2 regions of the Streptomyces deccanensis genome follow, and region 1 is predicted to be linked to the other one. Evidence: riboswitches for the same ligand, from Rfam matches in the RefSeq annotation. Region 1 holds a riboswitch; the other holds the start of a gene.
What was found. Region 1 has a riboswitch for S-adenosylmethionine ahead of thrC (threonine synthase). Riboswitches for the same ligand answer to the same signal wherever they lie in the genome.

Region 1 (4,409 bases):
GGCGACCGCGGGAATGATCGACACGCCCGCACCGTCCGGCGTGGCCGTCTCCAGCCCCTGCTCGAACCGCACATCGTCGTCATTCACGTACACGTTCACGAACCGCCGCAGCTTGCCCTGGTCGTCCAGAACCCGGGCGGCGATCCCGTTGTGGTTCTTCTCGAGATCGGCGATGACCTCGCCGAGGGTCGCCCCTTCGGCCTGGACCTCGGCCTGCCCACCGGTGTAGGTGCGAAGGATGGTGGGGATGCGGACGTTGACGGACATGATCTGAAACCTCCGGGGAGTGCAGCGAACCTAAGGGGCGCGGGGAACTGCGCGACAAGCCCCCACTTACCCGCAGCCGAACGACTTGCTGACGGGTCCTGCTTACGCGAGGCCGGCCTCACGGAACGAATCAAGGCTGGGCCGGATGGTGGCGGTGAGCCCCGTCCCCGCCACCGCGTCCAGCGTCTTGAGACCGTCACCGGTGTTGAGCACGACCGTGGTGAGCGTCGGGTCCAGCAGCCCGTCCTCGATCAGCTTCTTCGTCACGCCCACGGTCACCCCACCGGCGGTCTCCGCGAAGATCCCCTCGGTCCGCGCGAGCAGCTTGATCGCCTCGACGACCTGCTCGTCCGTGACGTCCTCCACGGCCCCGCCGGTCCGCCGCGCGATGTCCAGCACGTACGGCCCGTCCGCCGGGTTGCCGATCGCGAGCGACTTGGCGATGGTGTTCGGCTTCTGGGGGCGCACCACGTCGTGCCCGGCCTTGAAGGCCACCGACACCGGCGAGCACCCCTCGGCCTGCGCGCCGAAGATCTTGTACGGCTTGTCCTCGACGAGCCCGAGCTTGATCAGCTCCTGGAGCCCCTTGTCGATCTTCGTGAGCTGCGACCCGGAGGCGATCGGCACCACCAGCTGGTCGGGGAGCTGCCAGCCGAGCTGCTCGCAGATCTCGTACGCGAGGGTCTTGGAGCCCTCCGCGTAGTACGGCCGCAGGTTGACGTTGACGAAGCCCCAGCCCTCGCCGGCCGGGTCGCCGATCAGCTCGGAGCAGAAGCGGTTCACGTCGTCATAGTTGCCCTCGATGCCGACGAGCTCGCCGCCGTAGACCGCGGCCATGACGACCTTGCCCTGCTCCAGGTCGTGCGGGATGAACACACAGGACCGGAAGCCGGCGCGGGCGGCGGCGGCGCCGACGGCACCGGCCAGGTTGCCCGTGGAGGAGCAGGAGAGGGTGGTGAAGCCGAAGGCGCGGGCCGCTTCCAGGGCCTGGGCGACGACGCGGTCCTTGAAGGAGTGCGTCGGGTTGCCGGAGTCGTCCTTGATGAACAGCTTGCCGGCGTCGACACCGAGCGCGGCGGCCAGGTTGTCGGCCTTGACGAGCTGGGTCCAGCCGGGGTTGATGTTCGGCTTGTCGGCGACGTCGGCCGGAACGGGCAGCAGGGGCGCGTAACGCCAGATGTTCGCGGGCCCGGACTCGATCGTCTTCCGCAGCTCCTCCGTTTCGTACGCGGAGTAGTCGTACGCGATCTCGAGGGGACCGAAACACTCCTCGCAGGCGAAGACCGGTCCGAGGGGGACGCGGTGGCCGCACTCACGACAGCTCAGCGCGGCGGCGGGGCCGAGGTCTACCGTGGAACCGGTGGAGGCGGAGGATTCGGTGGTGCTTGCAACAGTCTGCGCAGCCATGGAGGCGAGGCCCTTTCTCCTCATCTTCCTCACGACGCACTTCGCCGTGAGACGGATTTGGCACCTTCCCTAGCCGGGAGCCTCGCGGTGTGATCGACAGTGATCACTACGAGACCGGCTGGAGGGTTGCCGGGGCTTCATCGGGCCGTATCCCTCTGCCCCTCTGGATGAGCGGTATTTGGTTGTATACGCCGACGAGCCGCGACATGCGATGGTCACCAGCGTTGTCCAAGACTGTAACCGAAGGCCAGGACAGTTGAGAGAGCCGTCCGAACCGCGAGATGAACGCAGAGGAGCCGCGCACTGTGCTGAACGAAGTCGAGCACTGGCTGAACACCCGCTCCTGGTCCATGTCCGACCGCCCGCTCCACCGCATCATGGCCGCGAAACGAGCCACGGGACAGACGGTCAGCGTCGTCCTGCCCGCGCTGAACGAGGAGGAGACGGTCGGCGACATCGTCGCGATCATCCGCCATGACCTCATGCGGCAGGTCCCGCTCGTCGACGAGATCGTGGTCGTCGACTCCGGCTCGACGGACCGGACGTCGCAGGTCGCGGCCGCCGCCGGGGCGCGGGTCGTCCACCGCGACTCGATCCTGCCCCGTATCCCGGCCGTGCCCGGCAAGGGCGAGGTGCTGTGGCGGTCGCTGATGGTGACGTCCGGCGACATCGTCTGCTTCATCGACGCGGACCTCAGGGAGTTCTCGTCGGACTTCGTCTCCGGGATCGTCGGCCCGCTGCTCACCGAGCCCGGTGTCGACCTCGTCAAGGCGATGTACGACCGCCCCCTCGGCTCCGCCGCCGGACAGGGCGGCCGTGTGACCGAACTCATGGCCCGCCCCCTCCTCAACATGCACTGGCCCCAGCTGGCCGGCTTCGTCCAGCCGCTCGGCGGCGAGTACGCGGCACGGCGCTCGCTCCTCGAACGGCTGCCGTTCCCGGTGGGCTACGGCATCGAGCTGGGCATGCTGGTCGACGCGCTCCACCTGGTCGGCCTCGACGCGCTGGCCCAGGTCGATGTGGGCGTCCGCAAACACCGCCACCAGGACGGGGCGGCGCTGGGCCGCATGTCCGCGGCGATCTACCGCACGGCTCAGCTGCGGCTGGCCCGGGGGCACCTGATCCGTCCGGTGCTGACGCAGTTCGAGCGGGGGCGGGAGGGGTTCGAGCCGCGCACGTATTCGGTGGACCTGGAGGAACGGCCGCCGATGGTGGAGATCGGGGAGTACGTGCGGCGAAAGGCCGCGTGAGGGGTGGGGTGGTTCTGTCGTCGGGCGGGTGCGGGCCCGGTGGGGGCCGTTCGCGCAGTTCCCCGCGCCCCTGAAAAGCCGGGGCTGCGCCCCGCGCTTTTCAGGCCCGCAGGGCCTGGTCTTTCAGGGGCGCGGGGAACTGCGCGAGAAGCCCCACCGGGCCGCGGCCGCCGACGCACCCGCACCCCCCACCCCATCAGGCGCCCGGTACACAGCCGCACCCCACGTTTGACCGGCGGAGCCCGTGGCTAGGTTGTGCCGTATGGCATCGACGCACAGCGCGCGGATCCTCGTCGCCTCCAACCGCGGCCCCATCACGTACACGGAGGACGAATCCGGCGCCCTCACAGCGAAGCGCGGCGGCGGCGGACTCGTCTCGGGGCTCTCCGCGATCGACTCGGAGGCGGGGGCCGTCTGGGTCTGCTCCGCCCTCGGCGACGGCGACCGCGAGGCCGTACGCCGCGGCGTCGGCGAGCCCGGCGTCCGCATGCTCGACATCCCCGCCGACGTGCACCACGACGCGTACAACGGCGTCGCCAACTCCACGCTGTGGTTCGTGCACCACATGCTCTACCAGACCCCGCTGGAACCTTCCTTCGACGCGGAGTTCCGGCGCCAGTGGGCGTCGTACGAGACGTACAACCGCGCCTTCGCCGAGGCGCTCGCGCAGGAGGCGGCGGACGGCGCGGCCGTGCTCGTGCAGGACTACCACCTGACCCTGGTCCCCCGGATGCTCCGCGAACTCCGCCCCGACCTGCGGATCGGCCACTTCTCCCACACCCCGTGGGCGCCCGTCGACTACTTCCGGCTGCTGCCCGACGACATCGCCGCGCAGGTCCTCGACGGCATCCTCGGCGCCGACCGGGCCGCGTTCCTCACGCGGCGGTGGGCGGACGCGTTCACCGAGTGCGCGCGCGCCGTCCTCGGCCCCGACGCCGCGTCCGGCACCCGGATCGGCGTGCACGGCCTGGGCGCCGACGCGGACTTCCTGCGGGCCCGCGCCCACGAGGCGGACGTCGACGACCGCATGGCCGCGCTGCGCGAGCAGATCGGTACGGCGCCCGACGGCACCCCGCGCCGCACGATCGTCCGCGTCGACCGCACGGAACTCTCCAAGAACATCGTGCGCGGCCTGCACGCCTACCGACAGCTCCTCGACGAGCAGCCGACCTGGCGCGAGCGCGTCGTGCACATCGCCCTCGCCTACCCGTCGCGGCAGGACCTCGCGGTGTACCGGGACTACATGAGCGAGGTCCAGCGGGTCGCGGACGACATCAACGAGCGGTACGGGACGCCGGGTTGGACCCCGGTCGTCCTCCACCTCAAGGACGACTTCGCCCGCTCCCTCGCGGCCTACCGGCTCGCCGACGTGGCCCTGGTGAACCCCATCCGGGACGGCATGAACCTCGTCGCCAAGGAGGTGCCGGTCGTCTCCGACGAGGGATGCGCGCTGGTGCTGTCGCGAGAGGCCGGGGCGTACGAGGA
Region 2 (4,409 bases), 1.8 Mb from region 1:
CTGATCCGTGCCGCGCTCGACAGGGGCGCCCGGCGGATCCTGGTCGGCTGCGGCGACTCCGGTACGTCGGACGGCGGGGCCGGCGCCCTCCAGGCGCTGGGCGCACGACTCCTGGACGCGGACGGCGCCGAACTACCGCCAGGAGGACGGGAGTTGCGGCGTCTGCACCGGCTCGACCCGACCGGGCTCGACCCCCGCCTCGCGGGCGTGGAGCTGCTCGTCGCCTGCAACCCGTTCAACGTGCTGTGCGGTGAACGGGGAGTCGCCAGGGTCTTCGGCCCGCAGAAGGGGGCCACACCGGCACAGGTCGAGGAGTTGTCCTCGGCCCTGGAGAACTGGGCGTACGTCCTCACCCGGGACCTGCCCGGCAGCCCGGCCGGCATCGACCTCCGGCACGGCCCCGGCACCGGCGCCTCCGGTGGTCTCGGGGCCGGACTCGCCGCCCTGGGCGCCCGGTTGCTCCCCCGCTTCGAGGTGCTGCTGGGCCACCTGGACCTCGACGCCCGGCTCGCCCGCGCCGACCTGGTCATCACCGCCGAGGGCGCCCTCGACCACCAGACACCGCGCGGCAAGGTCCCCGCCGAGGTGGCCCGCCGCGCCAAGCTGCACGCCCGCCCGGTCCTCGCCCTCGCGGGCACCCTCGGCGAGGGCGCGCACGAGGTGCCCGGCGTGGACGCGTACACCGGCATCCTGCCCGCGCCGATGGCCCTCGCCGAGGCCATGGTCCGCGCGAGCGAACTCCTCACGGACGCCACGGAACGGGCCCTCAGGATGATCGTGCTGGGCGCACGGGTGACGGCCGACAGCAGAGGCACATCGGGGTCACCCCGCGTCGATCACACGGCCGGGACACAACGCCCGTCCTCCGTGCGGTAGTTCCACTTCGCGCCGTCCCGTACGAGCTCCTTGACCGCGCCGACGAACCGCTCCACGTGCTCGTCGGGGGTGCCCGCGCCGAAGCTCACCCGGATCGCGTTGAGGGACCGCTCGCCGGGCGCGGCCTCGGGGGCGCCGCACTCGCCCTGCGTCTGCGGGTCGCTGCCGAGGAGGGTGCGGACGAGGGGGTGGGCGCAGAACAGGCCGTCGCGTAGGCCGATGCCGTACTCGGCGGAGAGCGCGGCAGCGAAGTGGGAGCTGTTCCAGCCCTCGACGACGAAGGAGATGACACCGACGCGCGGGGCGTCGTCCCCGAAGAGCGAGAGGATCCGCACCTCGGGCACCTCGGCGAGCCCGGCGCGCACGGTGTCGATCAGGTGCCGCTCCCGGGCGACCAGCGTGTCGAACCCCGCCTCGGTGAGGGCCTTGCAGGCGGAGGCGATGGAGTAGGCGCCGATGACGTTGGGCGAACCGGCCTCGTGCCGGGCGGCGGTCTCGTGCCACTCGACGTCGATGCCGCCGTCGGTGCGCCGAGTCACCTTGCGGGAGGCACCGCCGCCGGCGAGGTACGGCTCGGCCGTGGCGAGCCAGTCGGCGCGGCCGGCCAGGACGCCCGAGCCGAAGGGCGCGTACAGCTTGTGGCCGGAGAACGCGACCCAGTCGACGTCCAACTCCTGTACGGACAGCGGGTGGTGAGGCGCCAGCTGGGCGGCGTCGAGGACGATCCGAGCGCCGTGCGCGTGCGCGGCGGCGGCCAGCTCACGCACCGGCCAGATCTCGCCGGTGACGTTGGAGGCGCCGGTGACGCAGACCAGCGCGGGCCCGTGCGGGTCGCGTCCCGCGAGCGCGGTCTCCAGCGTGGTGACGGCCTGCTCCGGCGTCCGGGGAGCGTCCAGGTACGTCACCCGCGCGTCGCGCCAGGGCAGCAGCGAGGCGTGGTGCTCGGTCTCGAAGACGAAGACCTGGCAGTCGGCGGGGAGGGCGGCGGCCAGGAGGTTCAGCGAGTCGGTGGTGGACCGGGTGAACACGACCTGGTCCTCGGCCCGGCAGTCGAGGAACTCCGCGACGGTCCTGCGGGCGTTCTCGAAGAGGTCGGTCGACAGCTGGGAGAGGTAGCCGGCGCCTCGGTGGACGCTGCCGTAGTAGGGCGCGTACGCCGCCACGTCGTCCCACACCCGCTGCAGCGCGGGGGCGCTGGCCGCGTAGTCGAGTGCGGCGTAGGTGACCTCGCCGCCGGTGACGAGCGGGACGGTGACATCCCGGCCCAGAACGGGCAGAGGGGCACAAACGGACTGGGCGGCGGCAAGGGTGGAGACAGACATGGGGGGACTCCCGTGAGGAGGCATGCGGAAAGAAGGCATGCGGAGGAAGGAAAAGAAGAGAAAGGGGTGCGCGGAGGCGGGGCTCGGCGGCCCTATCGCATTCGCTTGCTCACGGAAGACTCCCTCGAAGCCGCGCTTGCCGTAGACCTCGCTGCCTACGGCCCGGTCTTCACCCGGGGCACCCCGCCACGGAAGGAGGGTTGCCGGACAGCCAGCCGGGGCTATGGACTGTCACTCATGACCTGAACCAGAACGTACGTGAAGTGATCGCCGCGCCGCAACTCGTGTCCGGATCGCGGGATGGGGCGCGTGAGGGGTTGGGGGTGCGTGTTTCGTCGGCGGGTGCGGGTCCGGTGGGGGCTGATCGCGCAGTTCCCCGCGCCCCTGAAAAGCAGGGGCTGCGCCCCTCGCTTATCATCCCGCAGCCCCCTCGCCTTTCAGGCCCGCAGGGCCCGGTCTTTCAGGCCCGCAGGGCCTGGGCTTCTAGGGGCGCGGGGAACTGCGCGAGAAGCCCCACCGAACCCGCACCCGACAACGCACCCGCGCCCACCCGACGACCTACCGATTCGTCGCAGCGACCCACCGCTCGAGAACCCCACGCGCCGCCCCGGAATCGATCGACTCCGCGGCCTTGGCCATTCCACCCCGCAACTGCTCCGCCAGCGGCGCGGACGTCGGCTCCAGCGCCACCAGCGCCGCCGCCGAGTTGAGCAGCACCGCGTCCCGTACGGGACCGGTCTCCCCGGCCAGCAGTCGCCGCGCGACATCCGCGTTGTAGGACGCGTCTGCCCCCCGCAACGCCTCCACCGGCACCAGCTCCAAGCCCACGTCACGCGGGTCGAAGCTCTCTTCGGTCACCTTGCCGTCCCGCACGACCCACACCCGCGAGGTCGCCGTGGTGGTCAGCTCGTCCAGCCCGTCGTCACCGCGGAAGACCAGGGAGGAGTTCCCGCGCTCGGCGAAGACACCGGCCATGATCGGCGCCATCCGGGGGTCGGCCACACCGACCGCCTGGGCCCGCACCTTCGCCGGGTTGGCCAGCGGCCCGAGCGCGTTGAAGACGGTCCTGATGCCCAACTGCCCACGCGCGGCCGCCACATGGCGCAGCGCCGGATGGAACTTCACCGCGAAGCAGAAGGTGATCCCGGCCTCCTCGGCGACCTCGGCCACCCGCTGCGGCGTCAGCTCCAGATTGACGCCGAGCTTCTCCAGCACGTCGGACGCCCCGGACGCCGACGACGCGGCCCGGTTGCCGTGCTTGACGACCTTCGCGCCGGTGCCGGCGACGACGATCGACGACATCGTGGAGATGTTGACCGTCTTGGCGCCGTCCCCGCCGGTGCCGACGATGTCGACGGTCTTCCCGGACACCTCGATCACCTTGGCGTGCTCGTACAGTGCCTCGACGAGACCGGTGATCTCCTCGACGGTCTCCCCCTTGGCCCGCAGGGCCACCACGAACCCGGCGATCTGCGCGTCCGTCGCCTCGCCGCGCATGATCTGGTCCATCGCCCAGAAGGTGGCGCCGGCGTCCTGGTCCTGCCCGGACAGCAGCGCGTTCAGCACGGCGGGCCAGGAACGGCCCGCCGCGGTGTCGCCTCCAGCGGGGGTCACAGCGCTCATAGCCGCTCCTGGGTGTCGTAGCAGAGAAGAACAGAACCCCACCCTATCCAGGTCGGAGCACGGCGAAGGGCCCCCGTCCGAAGATCGGACGGGGGCCCTTCGACCGTGGTGTGGCGAAGCAAAGCGATCAGTGGTGGCCGTGGCCGCTCGTGATCTCCTTGTACTCCTCGACGGTGGGCTTGGCGATCTGGCTGTCCTCGCCGTAGTAGCCCTTGCTCAGCTTGACGCGGACCTTCTCCAGGCGCGACACCTTGCGGGCGACACCGTTCTCGTCGACCGCGGGGCCGATCTCGGCCGGCTTGTACTGCTCGTGCGCCGTGAGCGTGTGCAGCTGCTCCTGGCTGAGCGGCTCGTGGACCTCGATGAACTCACCGTGCGGCAGGCGCTTGATGATGCCGGTCTCGCGACCGTGCAGGATCTTGTCCTTGTCCCGGCGCTGCAGGCCGAGGCAGATGCGCTTGGTGACGATGAACGCGAGGACCGGGGCCACGAAGAACGCGATCCGGACGAACCAGGTGATGGCGTTGATCGACAGGTGGAAGTGGGTCGCCCAGAGGTCGTTTCCACCACCGATCAGCAGGACCATGT

Region 2: it holds a riboswitch for S-adenosylmethionine, as region 1 does, so the genes downstream of both, L3078_RS12600 (aminotransferase class V-fold PLP-dependent enzyme) here and thrC (threonine synthase) in region 1, are expected to answer to the same signal.

Annotation. Positions count from the first base shown of each region.
Region 1 covers NZ_CP092431.1:4,671,174-4,675,582, forward strand. Annotated here, with positions in the region: gene L3078_RS20770 (ubiquitin-like small modifier protein 1) at 1-267, opposite strand, end outside; gene thrC (threonine synthase) at 370-1,674, opposite strand; SAM riboswitch class I at 1,692-1,848, opposite strand; gene L3078_RS20780 (glucosyl-3-phosphoglycerate synthase) at 1,980-2,924, shown strand; gene L3078_RS20785 (alpha,alpha-trehalose-phosphate synthase (UDP-forming)) at 3,187-4,409, shown strand, end outside.
Region 2 covers NZ_CP092431.1:2,821,259-2,825,667, forward strand. Annotated here, with positions in the region: gene L3078_RS12595 (glycerate kinase family protein) at 1-876, shown strand, start outside; gene L3078_RS12600 (aminotransferase class V-fold PLP-dependent enzyme) at 837-2,198, opposite strand; SAM riboswitch class IV at 2,326-2,441, opposite strand; gene trpD (anthranilate phosphoribosyltransferase) at 2,757-3,821, opposite strand; gene qcrB (cytochrome bc1 complex cytochrome b subunit) at 3,949-4,409, opposite strand, start outside.